Regions from separate parts of the Pseudomonas sp. GW821-FHT03A09 genome, predicted to be linked through region 2. Evidence: predicted binding sites of a transcription regulator. Region 2 holds the regulator's gene; the other holds the start of a gene.
What was found. The regulator LexA, encoded in region 2, represses DNA repair genes until DNA is damaged. The targets are predictions, from matches to a motif close to CTGTNTNNNNANACAG.

Region 1 (6,885 bases), on a different contig from region 2:
CGAGAAAGCTAACCATGGTTGAAAATAGCGAACTACGCAAAGCCGGTCTCAAAGTGACTCTGCCACGAGTCAAGATTCTACAAATGCTCGATTCTGCTGAGCAGCGTCACATGAGTGCCGAAGATGTTTACAAGGCGCTGATGGAGTCTAATGAGGACGTCGGCCTGGCCACGGTTTACCGTGTACTGACCCAGTTTGAAGCCGCAGGGCTGGTGGTTCGTCATAATTTCGACGGCGGTCATGCAGTGTTCGAATTGGCTGACGGTGGTCATCACGATCACATGGTTGACCTGGATACCAATGAGGTTATCGAGTTCACCAGCCCGGAAATCGAAGCGCTGCAGCACAAGATTGCTGAGGAGCATGGCTTCGATTTGGTCGACCACAATCTGGTGCTGTACATCCGTAAGAAAAAGTAAAAAATCGACGCAGATCTGCTTTGCGAAACGATTGAAGGCGACCCTAGGGTCGCCTTCGTGCTTTCTATAAAGAAGAAAATGCCAGCCTAAGCCTTGGCTGCCACAACCATTTTCTTCGCGTGAGCCAGCGACTCCTTTGTGAGATCTATGCCGCCAAGCATTCGCGCCACTTCTTCTACGCGTTCCGATTTGTTCAGTTTGGACACTGCCGTGTGGGTCGCGTCGCTGCCGCGTACCTTATGCACAAATAAATGTTGGTGCCCTTGGGCAGCCACCTGTGGCAAGTGCGTGACCGTAAGGACCTGGCCACGATCACCCAGTCGTCGCAACAGCTGGCCAACAATCTCCGCAGTCGGGCCGCCGATCCCAACGTCCACTTCGTCGAACACCAGGGTAGGTACGCGTGAGGTCTGGGCGGTTATCACCTGTATGGCCAGGCTGATCCGCGACAGCTCGCCGCCAGATGCCACTTTGGCCAGCGCCTTGAGGGGTTGCCCGGGGTTGGCGCTGACCAGTAGCTCCACCTGTTCTAAGCCATGGGGTTGCAGTTCATTGCTGGTGTTGGTGCGCAACTCAATGGTGAAGCGGCCCCCTGGCATGCCCAGGCGTTGGATTTCCTGTTCCACCGCGCCCGCCAGTCCAGTGGCAGCTTGATGGCGCAGGTCGCTCAGTTCGCGCGCTTTCTCCTGGTAATGACGAGCAAACGAAGCGAGTTCTTCGCCCAGCCGTTCGATGGATTCGTCATTCGCGTTCAGGGTTTCGATTTCATCCAGCAATTTCTGCTGCATCGTCGCCACTTCAGTGGGTTGGATTCGGTGCTTGCGTGCCAAGGTATAAATGGTGTCCAGGCGTTCCTCTATTTCCTGGAGGCGCGCAGGGTCGGCATCGAAGTGATCCAGGAAGCGATTCAGTTCGCCCACCGCTTCCTCAACCTGAATCTGTGCGCTGGTCAACAGGGTGGTGGCTTCGCTCAATGCACCGGATGCGCTGTTTACGCTGGACAGTCGATTGAGGCTGGCCGTCAGGGCATTAAGCACATTGCCGGAATCGCTCTCGCTGCATTGCTCCACCACCTGGCGGCAAATACCCAACAGGGTTTCGGCATTGGTGAGGTTCTTATGTTCCTGTTCCAGCTGTTCCAGCTCGGTTTCGCCCAGGCCCAGGCTTTCCAGTTCTTCAAGTTGATAGCTGAGTAGCTGGTGGCGCGCACGTTGTTCGTCGCCGGAGTTGGACAGCCGCTCCAGCTCCTGTCGAGTCTGGCGCCAGCGCTGGGCCGCAAGCTGCACCTGGCGGGCCAGGTCGGTAGCGCCGGCGTACTCATCTAGCAAGCGACGGTGAGTGTCGGTCTTTAACAGGGATTGGTGTTCATGCTGGCTGTGGATGTCGATCAGGAGTTCGCCCAGGGCTTTCAAATCACCGAGGGGGCAGGGCGTGCCATTGATATAGCCGCGAGAGCGTCCTTCTGCGGTGATGACTCGGCGCAAGATGCACGGGCCATCATTGTCGAGGTCTCGTTCGGCCAGCCAGGCCTCGGCTTCGGGAATGTCTGCCAAGTCAAAGGTGGCCAGGATGTCGGCCTTGTCCGCGCCGGGGCGAACCACGCCACTGTCGGCGCGATCACCCAGGGTCAGGCCCAGGGCGTCGAGCATGATCGATTTGCCGGCGCCGGTTTCGCCTGTGATTACGCTCATTCCACGATCCAGCTCGAGATCAAGGTGTTCAACAATGGCGTAGTTATGTACGGACAGGTGCACCAGCATGACGGCAGCTCCCAGGCTTTATGTCTGGTTATTTATACAGTGTTTTATTCAGGGCTGACAATCCTGTCGGTTAGCTCGATTTGCTTGGCTGTTGAATTTTTTTAGCGCAATGCGGAATGAGAGGGTCGGAAATGATCTGAAGCGTGTGAAAGACTTTTGGTAACGCCTGCGCCCTTGAACCAGGAAATTGTGGCCCCATATACCGGAACAGAAGCGCGAGTTGAGTTCGCGCATGATTTTGAAAGGAGAAATCTATGGCTGACGAACAGACGCAGGATACGCAAACTCCAGACGCCAATTCGGCCGTCGGCGATGAGCTGGCAACCCGTGTGCAAGTGCTCGAAGAGCAATTGGCTGCTGCGCAGGACCAGTCTTTGCGTGTTGCCGCCGATCTGCAGAACGTCCGCCGCCGTGCCGAGCAGGATGTAGAAAAGGCTCACAAGTTCGCATTGGAAAAATTTGCCAATGACTTGTTGCCGATCATCGACAGCCTGGAACGTGGTCTTGAGTTGTCCAGCCCGGACGACGAAAACATCCGTCCGATGCGCGAAGGGATTGAGCTGACCCTGAAAATGTTCCAGGACACCCTGAAGCGTTATCAGTTGGAAGCTGTCGATCCGCAAGGCGGCGAGCCGTTCAACGCTGAGCATCACCAGGCTATGGCCATGCAGGAAAGCCATGACCTTGAGCCTAACAGTGTGTTGAAAGTGTTCCAGAAGGGTTATCTGCTCAACGGTCGCTTGCTGCGCCCGGCAATGGTGGTGGTGAGCAAGGCTCCTGCACCAGTTGCACCTTCTATTGATGAGCAGGCTTGAAATCAGTCGTAACGACCCCATCTATAAGTCAAGCGTTTAAGTGCTACCGCAGTTAGCCACCACTGCTGCGGCATCCAAATTCAAGTTTCGGGAGAGTAAATCATGGGCAAAATTATCGGTATCGACCTGGGGACCACCAACTCCTGCGTCTCCGTGCTGGAAAACGGCGTTGCTAAAGTTATCGAGAACGCCGAAGGCGCGCGTACCACGCCGTCGATCATTGCTTACGCCAACGACGGTGAAATCCTTGTTGGTCAGTCGGCCAAGCGCCAGGCTGTGACCAACCCGCATAACACGCTGTATGCGGTAAAGCGTCTGATCGGTCGTAAGTTCGACGAAGAAGTCGTACAGAAAGACATCAAGATGGTGCCTTACAAAATCGCCAAGGCTGACAACGGTGACGCCTGGGTTGAAGTAAACGGCAACAAAATGTCGCCGCCGCAAATCTCGGCTGAAATCTTGAAAAAGATGAAGAAGACTGCCGAAGACTACCTCGGTGAAGCAGTGACTGAAGCGGTGATCACCGTTCCGGCCTACTTCAACGACAGCCAGCGCCAGGCGACCAAAGACGCCGGCCGTATCGCTGGCCTGGACGTAAAACGTATCATCAACGAACCAACCGCAGCCGCTCTGGCCTACGGTATGGACAAGGCCAAGGGCGACCACACTGTGATCGTTTATGACCTGGGTGGCGGTACTTTTGACGTCTCCGTGATCGAAATCGCTGAAGTTGACGGCGAGCACCAGTTCGAAGTGTTGGCCACCAACGGTGACACCTTCCTGGGTGGTGAGGACTTCGATATTCGTCTGATCGACTACCTCGTTGACGAATTCAAGAAAGAAAGCGGCATGAACCTTAAAGGTGACCCGCTGGCGATGCAGCGCCTGAAAGAAGCTGCTGAAAAAGCCAAGATCGAGCTGTCTTCCGCTCAGTCGACCGACGTGAACCTGCCGTACATCACTGCAGACGCTACCGGTCCTAAGCACTTGAACGTGAAGATCTCGCGCGCCAAGCTGGAAGCTCTGGTTGAAGACCTGGTTCAGCGCACCATCGAGCCTTGCCGCATTGCGCTGAAAGACTCCGGTATCGACGTGGGTGCTATCAACGACGTGATCCTGGTGGGCGGTCAGACCCGTATGCCACTGGTTCAAAAGCTGGTGACCGAGTTCTTCGGTAAAGAAGCCCGTAAAGACGTGAACCCGGACGAAGCGGTTGCCATGGGTGCTGCTATCCAAGGCGCGGTATTGGCCGGCGACGTGAAAGACGTGCTGCTGCTGGACGTCAGCCCGTTGACCCTGGGTATCGAAACCATGGGTGGCGTGATGACTGCGCTGATCGAGAAAAACACCACGATTCCTACCAAGAAATCGCAAGTGTTCTCGACTGCCGACGACAACCAAGGCGCTGTGACCATTCACGTGCTGCAAGGTGAGCGTAAGCAAGCGGCTCAGAACAAGTCCCTGGGCAAGTTCGACCTGGCTGAGATTCCACCAGCTCCACGTGGCGTGCCACAAATCGAAGTGACCTTCGACATCGACGCCAACGGCATCCTGCACGTCGGCGCGAAAGACAAGGCGACTGGCAAAGAGCAGAAGATCACCATCAAGGCCAACTCCGGTCTGTCTGATGAAGAAATTCAACAGATGATTCGTGATGCGGAAACCAACGCCGAGGCTGACAAGAAGTTTGAAGAGCTGGCCGCTGCCCGTAACCAGGGCGATGCACTGGTTCACTCGACGCGCAAGATGATCGCTGATGCCGGTGACAAAGTGACCGCTGAAGAGAAAGCCGCGATCGAAGCCGCTTTGGTTGCCCTGGAAGCTGCCATCAAAGGCGACGACAAGGCTGCCATTGAAGCGAAGGTTGAGGAGCTGTCGAAAGTCTCCGCACCAGTTGCTCAGAAAATGTACGCCGAGCAAGGCCAGCCGGCCGATGGCGCTGCACAGCACGCAGAGCCTGAAGCCAAGCACGATGATGTTGTCGATGCCGAGTTCGAAGAAGTCAAAGACCAGAAGTAAGTTGGTCGCCCAGTTGACCGCTATCAAGCGGTGACTGGTAGGATGTCGCCGCGCGGGAGCTTGCTCCCGCGTTGGCGTGTCTGGGGTATGCGAATTTTTACAGCATGCGACAAGGTCGGATGCTGGCGGTGTGATCGGGAATGCTCCTGCTTTCCGAGCAGTAAATACCGCACTTTTGGCCGGGTCCCTGGCTAAAAAGTAGTAATGACCAGGATCGTTGAATTGACGTGAGTTGGGTCCGGGCCTGTATTGGGGCTCAACGAGTTTGGCAAGGCTCAGGAGGGTCTGGCTGAACGTCCTATAAGAGTGCAAAGACTTATGGCAAAGCGTGACTATTACGAAGTGTTGGGTGTGGAGCGCGGCTCCAGCGAGGCGGACCTGAAGAAGGCCTACCGTCGCTTGGCGATGAAGCACCACCCGGACCGTAATCCGGATAGCAAAGAATCCGAAGAAATGTTCAAAGAGGCCAACGAGGCCTACGAATGTCTGTCTGACCCTAATAAGCGTGCGGCCTACGATCAGTACGGCCATGCTGGTGTTGATCCGAGCATGGGTGGCGGTGGTGCCGGGTTTGGTGGTCAGAACTTCTCCGATATCTTCGGCGATGTATTCAGTGACTTCTTCGGCGGCGGCCGTGGTGGTCAGCGTGGTGGCGCCCAGCGCGGCAGCGATCTGCGTTACACGCTGGAACTGAACCTGGAAGAGGCCGTGCGCGGCACCAGCGTCAATATCCGCGTGCCGACGCTAGTCAACTGCAAGCCGTGCGATGGTTCCGGTGCCAAGAAGGGCTCTTCGCCGATTACTTGCCCGACCTGTGGTGGTATCGGTCAGGTCCGTATGCAGCAAGGTTTCTTCTCTGTGCAGCAGACGTGCCCGCGCTGCCATGGTCAGGGCAAGATCATTTCCGATCCGTGCGACTCCTGCCACGGCGAAGGTCGCGTCGAAGAGTACAAGACCCTCTCGGTGAAAGTGCCGGCGGGCGTGGATACCGGTGACCGCATTCGCTTGTCGGGCGAAGGCGAGGCGGGTACGCAGGGCGGCCCTACGGGCGACTTGTACGTAGTGATCAATGTGCGTGAGCACTCGATCTTCCAGCGCGATGGCAAGCATCTGTTCTGTGAGGTGCCGATCAGCTTTGTTGATGCGGCCTTGGGTGGCGAGCTGGAGATTCCGACCCTTGATGGTCGAGTCAAATTGAAGATCCCTGAGGGGACTCAGACCGGCAAGCAGTTCCGCATTCGTGGCAAGGGCGTTGCGCCGGTACGCGGTGGCGGTGCTGGCGACTTGATGTGCCGTGTAGCGGTGGAAACACCGGTCAACCTGAATCGTCGTCAGCGCGAACTGCTTGAGGAGTTCCGCAGCTCGCTGGATGGTGATAGCTCGCACTCGCCGCAAAGCACGGGCTTTTTCGATGGTGTGAAGCGCTTCTTCGGCGACCTGTAAGGAATTGAATATGCGACGTATAGCCGTAATGGGCGCTGCCGGGCGCATGGGCAAGACGCTGGTCGAGGCGGTGCAGCAACGCTCACCTGCTTCCGGGCTGACGGCGGCGATCGTGCGACCAGGCAGCACATTGATCGGTGCAGATGCCGGTGAGTTGGCTTCGTTGGGGCGTATCGGTGTTTCGTTGTCTGGCAGCCTGGAGCAGGTGTCCGACGAGTTTGATGTGCTGATCGATTTCACCCTGCCGGACGTAATGCTGAAAAACCTGGCTTTCTGCCGCAAGGCGGGCAAGGCCATGGTGATCGGCACTACCGGTTTGACGGCCGAGCAGAAGCAGTTGCTGGTGGAGGCGGGCAAGGATATTCCTGTCGTCTTCGCCGCCAATTTCAGCGTCGGTGTGAACCTGTCGCTCAAGCTGCTGGATCTGGC
Region 2 (6,885 bases):
CGGTTGCACCAACCCGACCTGCAAGAACACTCGCAAACTGCTGAAGAGCGGTGATGCGGCGCCGCCGAAGATGGACCCGGTGAAGATGCCTGAGCTCAAGTGCGAGAAGGTCAACGACACCTACATCCTGCGCGATGGTGCTTCGGGTCTTTTCCTGGCGGCCAGCCAGTTCCCGAAAAACCGCGAGACCCGTGCGCCGCTGGTGCTGGAGATCGTGCCGCACAAGGACGAAATCGATCCGAAGTATCACTTCCTGTGTGAAGCGCCGAAGAAAGATCCGGATGGTCGTCCAGCCGTGATCCGCTACAGCCGCAAGACCAAGGAGCAGTACGTGCAGACCGAAGTGGACGGCAAGCCTACTGGCTGGAAAGCGTTCTACGACGGTGGCAAGTGGAAGGTGGAGGACAAGCGCCAGGGCGCTTGATCCGCTAATCTGCGAAAGACAAAGGCCGCCTGTATAGGCGGCCTTTTTTTGCGCTTGCAGTGCGTTCGGCTGATCCGTGACACTGTTCAGCCAGTATCACGCTTATTTGTTGTGGAGACTGCCGTTATGGCCAACGAACTCTATACCCGTACCAATCAGAAAATTTACTTCGCGGGTTTGTCCCTGGAAGCCCTTGGTCGCGCCGAGGAAGGGAAGGAGATGAATGCCATCGCTCTGGTCCAGGCGGGGCGAGAAGCGGCGTTGTTCCACTTGTACGGTGCTTTGCTGGGTTTGTGCCATGAGATCGCCGGGTTCTATCGCTTGCCCCAGGCCGGTTCGCCTCGCGCGGAAATGATCGTGACTCGCGAAGTACTGGAAAGCATGGCCATCCCCGAACTGGCTGAGTTGGTAGAAATGGCCCAGAGTCCGGACAGCTGGGTAGCGCGCTTGCTGAAGGCTCACGCCGACATGTTTCAGCCTCCGCGTATTCCCCATGTGCCCAAGGGCGACGTGACCCAGCCGTTGATCTTGGCCGTCGCGCTGGAAGAGGACGAACCCAAGCCGCTGAGCCGCGAAGAGTTGGAAAGCTGGCGTCAGGAGCTAAAAAAGATGGCACTGCGCTTTCGTGAGGGTTTGAACGAGTGCTGAGAGGTTTGCACTGAACAAATGTGGGAGCTGGCTTGCCTGCGATGGCATCGGCCCGGTTTAACTGAAGAACCGAGGTGCCTGCATCGCAGGCAAGCCAGCTCCCACATTGATAGGCGTGTTCCCGAGACCACCATTCATCACGTCGTAAAGAAACCTGTTCAGATCCTCGGCGGGGCCGGGTGGATGACTGATATAATCCCGGCCTTTCGTGGAGAACAGACTTTTATGCCTACGTCCTTTCTGGAAATTGTTGAATTGCCTGACGGCCGAATCGAGCTGCGCCGGGCTGAGGACGAGGGTTCTCTGGTGACTTTGGATTTTTCCGAGGATGCGAAAGCGTTCCTGCAAGGCCAACACGTGGAAGTGGCGAAGGCTATGTTGAGCGTAGGTGTGCAAATGGCAGGGCGGTTGGCGGAAGGTGAGCCAGAGAAGGAAGATGGGCCGCGGGTTCTTCACTGAGTAGCAGTTGTGTGCGGCCCGCTCACTACAGTAGCCCGCCTTTATCCCAGTCGAATATTCAAACTTTGCGCATCGCCGACGCGAGCAGCGCTGATTAACTGCTGCTTGGCGGTGGCATTCAGCGGGTTCAGCCAGCTGACAACCGTATGGCTACGCCCCAGTCGCAAAGCTTCGCAGGTCAATTGCTGGGCACTTTGCGTACCACGTGGTTGCAATAGCAGGATGCGTTCACGATTGAGTCCCGCGTCCCGCAACCAGGCCTGGGTCAGGCTGGCAGGTGGAGCGATCAGCGTCAGCCAGCGTGCATCCTGCTCTTCGCTCAATTCGCGAAGGATCGGCGCCAGCAGGCTCAAGCAGCTCCCGGCAGCACCGCGCAACGACAGTTCACTAAACGCCTCAGGTTCGGCGCCCCAAGGCGCTTCAGCCGTTTCCTTGAGGATGGGCGCTAAAGGTTGGGCCATAAAGGCTTCAAACAGCGACAGTTGTGTGTGTTGCGGGGTGTGCACGAGCTGCATGGTGTCTCCTTTAGCGGCGAATAACGCCGACGCTCAAGCCTTCGATCACCAGGTCCTGATCTTTCAGGTTGACTTCGATCGGGGCGAACTCAGGGTTTTCGGCCAGAAGCCAGACCTTGCTGCCTTCACGCTTGAAGCGTTTGACCGTGACTTCATCGCCGATACGGGCGACGACAATCTGGCCGTTTCGGGCTTCACGAGTGGTGTGGACGGCTAGCAGGTCACCGTCGAAAATGCCCACGTCCTTCATGCTCATGCCGTGAACCCGTAACAGGTAGTCGGCGCGCGGATGGAAGAAGGTCGGGTTGATGTTGCAGGACTCCTCGACGTGCTGCTGCGCCAGGATCGGCGCACCGGCGGCGACACGGCCGATAATAGGCAGTGTCGATTCGTCGGCCTTGGCCTCGAAGCCAGGGATGCGAATACCGCGTGAGGCACCTGGGGTCATCTCGATCGCGCCTTTGCGAGCGAGGGCCTTGAGGTGTTCTTCAGCGGCGTTCGGGGACTTGAACCCCAGTTCCAGCGCAATTTCCGCTCGCGTCGGCGGGTAGCCGTTGTCATCGAGGCAGCGCTTGATAAAAGCCAGAATCTCAGCTTGGCGTGGCGTCAGTTTTAGCATGTTGATCGCTCTGTCTTTTTATACAGTGACTGGGATTATATACAGTGGACTGCACTTGGCAATCATCCTTTTTGGCCACTCCGCTGGACGGTCATTCGTCAGTCGTCCTGCAGGGCAGGGACAGCGCTGCCTACAGAGCCGGAAGGATGTGATTAAATAGCGAAGAAATAGGTGGCTGGCCGGCCGGAAAACGGACCCGCAGGGTTGACAAGACACACTCTGAAACGTATGTTTCAAACAAGTGTTTGTCAGGCGGAGTAGCCATGGCCCAGTCGGAAACCGTTGAACGCATTCTCGATGCTGCCGAGCAGTTGTTCGCGGAAAAAGGATTTGCTGAAACCTCATTGCGTCTGATCACCAGCAAGGCTGGAGTCAACCTCGCGGCAGTGAATTACCATTTCGGCTCGAAAAAAGCCTTGATCCAGGCGGTGTTCTCGCGCTTCCTGGGGCCGTTCTGTGCCAGCCTCGACCGTGAGCTGGAACGCCGCCAGACCAAGCCTGAAAACAAGCAAAGCCTGGAAGACCTGTTGGAAATCCTGGTTGAGCAGGCGCTGGTGGTACAACCGCGCAGCGGCAACGACCTGTCGATCTTCATGCGTCTGTTGGGCCTGGCGTTCAGCCAGAGCCAGGGCCACCTGCGGCGTTATCTTGAGGATATGTATGGCAAGGTATTCCGCCGTTACATGTTATTGGTCAACGAAGCGGCCCCGCGTATTCCTCCGATCGAGCTGTTCTGGCGCGTGCACTTCATGCTCGGCGCGGCTGCGTTCAGCATGTCCGGGATCAAGGCGCTGCGTGCCATTGCCGAGACCGACTTCGGCGTCAATACCTCTATTGAGCAGGTGATGCGCCTGATGGTGCCGTTCCTCGCCGCCGGCATGCGGGCTGAAACCGGTGTGACCGATCAAGCCATGGCCGCTGCCCAATTGCGCCCACGCAGTAAATCCACGCCGGCCGTCGCCAAGGCGTGATCGCTCTGGGTGTGCGCGGCCGCTTGCATCCGCTAAGCTAGCCGCCATGCCGATTTCAGCTATCTACTCGCAACCCGTTGTGCTCACTGCGCTTACCGCGCTACGTGAGGGCAACGGGTTGTGTGCGTTATTTAAGGAAGGTTTATGACTGCTGCCCTGCAAGGTTCTTTGATGGTCGACGTTGCCGGCACTTGGCTGACGGCCGAGGATCGCCACCTGTTGCGCCAGCCTGAAGTGGGCGGGTTGATCATTTTTGCGCGCAATATCGAGCACCCGCGCCAGGTCCGCGAGCTGAGTGCGGCAATTCGCGCCGTGCGCCCGGACTTGCTGTTGGCGGTCGACCAGGAGGGCGGTCGCGTGCAGCGCCTGCGCCAAGGCTTTGTGCGCCTGCCGGCCATGCGCGCTCTGGCGGATAATCTCAACGCCGAGTACCTGGCCGAGCAGTGCGGCTGGATCATGGCGACAGAAGTACTGGCTGTGGGCCTTGACCTTAGTTTTGCCCCGGTACTGGATCTGGATTACCAGCGCAGCGCCGTGGTCGGCACCCGCTCTTTCGAGGGTGATCCCGAGCGCGCCGCCGTACTCGCTGGCGCTTTTATCCGTGGCATGAACAGCGCCGGCATGGCCGCCACGGGTAAGCATTTCCCGGGCCACGGTTGGGCTGAGGCCGACTCCCACGTTGCTATTCCCAATGACGAACGCAGCCTGGAACAGATTCGTGCCAATGACCTGGTGCCTTTCGCGCGCCTGAGCAAGCAGTTGGCGGCAGTGATGCCTGCACACGTGATCTACCCGCAAGTTGATGCTCAGCCCGCTGGTTTTTCGCGCCGCTGGCTGCAGGACATCCTGCGTGGCGAATTGCAGTTCGATGGGGTGATTTTCAGCGATGACCTGTCCATGGCCGGTGCTCATGTGGTGGGCGACGCTGCGAGCCGTATCGAAGCGGCGCTGACAGCGGGTTGTGACATGGGGCTGGTGTGTAATGACCGGGCTGCTGCCGAGCTTGCACTCAGCGCTGCACAGCGCATGAAGGTCAAGCCATCGCCGCGTATTGCTCGCATGCGGGGGCAGGCCATTGCTTCGACGGACTACAAGCAGGACCCGCGTTGGTTGGTGGCGTTGACCGCGTTGCGGGATGCTCAGTTGATCGATTGAGCACAGCGTTGCTGCCATCGCAGGCAAGCCAGCTCCCACACTTGGAATGCATTCCCCTGTGGGAGCTGGCTTGCCTGCGATAGCGATCTGACCGTCAGCGCTTTTCTTGCTTATTGGGCAACGGCGCAAACAACGCTTCGATATCCTCGTTGCCCAATTGCCAATCCCCGGTCGTCCGTCCGTCCAGCACACCCGCTGCCAAGTCGGACTTCTCCTTCTGCAAGTGCTGGATTTTCTCCTCCACCGTGCCCCGGGCAATCATCTTGTAGACAAACACCGGTTTCTCCTGCCCGATGCGGTAGGCGCGGTCGGTGGCCTGGTTTTCCGTGGCCGGGTTCCACCATGGGTCGTAGTGGATCACCGTATCGGCTTCGGTCAGGTTCAAGCCCACGCCGCCGGCCTTCAGGCTGATCAGAAAAATCTGTAGCTTGCCGCTCTGGAAATCCTTCACCGGCGTACGCCGATCACGGGTCTGGCCAGTCAACAGAGCGTAGGCGATGCCGCGTTTTTTCAGCTCGTCTTCGATCAGGCTCAGCATCGAGGTGAACTGGGAAAACAGCAGGATTCGCCGGCCTTCCTCAAACAGCTCCTCCAGCATCTCCATCAGGCTGTCGAGCTTGCCCGAGCTGCTGCCGCGGGCAGGCAGGGTGGCGTCGTTGACCAGGCGCAGATCGCAACACACCTGCCGTAGCTTGAGCAGTGCTTCAAGAATGATGATCTGGCTGCGTGCCACGCCCTTGCGAGTGATCTCGTCGCGTACCTTCTTGTCCATGGCCAGGCGCATGGTTTCATATACATCACGCTGGGCTTCGTTGAGGTCGACCCAATGGATGATCTCGGTCTTGGGCGGTAACTCCGTGGCCACCTGCTCTTTGGTGCGGCGCAGCAGAAACGGTTTGATCCGACCGTTGAGGTGCTGCAATCGCACCTCGCTCGCGCGTTTTTCGATGGGCATGCGGTAATCGCGGTTGAAGCTTTTCACATCGCCCAGCCAGCCCGGCAGCAGGAAGTGGAACAACGACCACAGTTCGCCCAAGTGGTTTTCCAGTGGCGTGCCACTCAGGCACAGGCGTTGGCGTGCGTTCAGCTCGCGTGCAGCCTGGGCTGCCTTGCTGTTGGGGTTCTTGATGTACTGGGCTTCGTCGAGGATCAGCACGTGCAAGGGGAGGGCGGCGAGCTGTTCGATGTCTTTGGGCAGCAATGCATAGGTGGTCAATAACAGGTCATAGTCTTGCAGGTTCGCGAAGTGTTTCTTGCGCCCGGCGCCGTATAGCGCCAACACCTTGAGTTGCGGTGTGAAGTGCGCCGCTTCATCCATCCAGTTGGGGATCAGGCTGGTGGGCATCACCACCATGCACGGTCGGTCCAGGCGACCAGCGGCTTTTTCACTGAGAATGTGCGCCAGGGTTTGCAGGGTTTTACCCAAGCCCATGTCATCCGCAAGAATCCCGCCGACGTCTAGTTGACGCAGCGACTGCATCCAGCTCAGGCCTTCCAGCTGATACGGGCGCAGGGTCGCATTCAACCCTTCAGGCGCCACGCAGGTGAAATCCTTGATGTCGCGCAAGCGTTGGGCAAAGTTGCGGATCTTCTCGCCACCCTCCCATTGCAGCGGTAGGTCTTCCAGCGGGTTCAGGCGGGTCGCATCGGCCTTGGCCAGGCGCAACGCCGTGGTGCCGGGATCTTGCAGATAAAACTCGCCGAGGGTCGCCAGCACCGGTTTCAAGCGGCCGTAGGGCAACGCCACTTGTATCGGGCCATGGCCATTTGGCAGGCCCGGGATATTCACCAGGATCAGCTCATCATCTCGACGCCGAGCAAGCTTCTCCGGGTTGAGAATCTCGGTGTGAGAGCGCATCAGGTTCAACAGGATCGGTAACAGGCTCAGCCGCTCGCCGTTGACGATGATCCCCAGTTCCAGATCGAACCAGTCGCGCTCCGGCCCTTCATCGACCGTGGCGTACCAGTCATCGACGGCGCTCAGGTCGAAACCGAAATCATCGTCGATCAGCAACTCCCAACCCTCTGCCCGCAATGTCGGTGTGGCATTGAGGGTGAACGTCAGCCAGGCGCTGTCATTGACCATCTCGAACA

Region 1: the regulator LexA is predicted to act here: its motif matches at 2,204-2,219, upstream of recN (DNA repair protein RecN).

The regions. Positions count from the first base shown of each region.
Region 1 is NZ_JBWKUX010000013.1:60,216-67,100, reverse strand. It holds gene fur (ferric iron uptake transcriptional regulator) at 15-419, shown strand; gene recN (DNA repair protein RecN) at 506-2,179, opposite strand; gene grpE (nucleotide exchange factor GrpE) at 2,434-2,994, shown strand; gene dnaK (molecular chaperone DnaK) at 3,097-5,013, shown strand; gene dnaJ (molecular chaperone DnaJ) at 5,332-6,456, shown strand; gene dapB (4-hydroxy-tetrahydrodipicolinate reductase) at 6,467-6,885, shown strand, end outside.
Region 2 is NZ_JBWKUX010000005.1:321,355-328,239, reverse strand. It holds gene topA (type I DNA topoisomerase) at 1-424, shown strand, start outside; gene AC07V4_RS11840 (DUF6586 family protein) at 551-1,072, shown strand; gene AC07V4_RS11835 (hypothetical protein) at 1,298-1,531, shown strand; gene sulA (SOS-induced cell division inhibitor SulA) at 1,573-2,046, opposite strand; gene lexA (transcriptional repressor LexA) at 2,057-2,665, opposite strand; gene AC07V4_RS11820 (TetR/AcrR family transcriptional regulator) at 2,929-3,636, shown strand; gene nagZ (beta-N-acetylhexosaminidase) at 3,781-4,791, shown strand; gene AC07V4_RS11810 (DEAD/DEAH box helicase) at 4,886-6,885, opposite strand, start outside.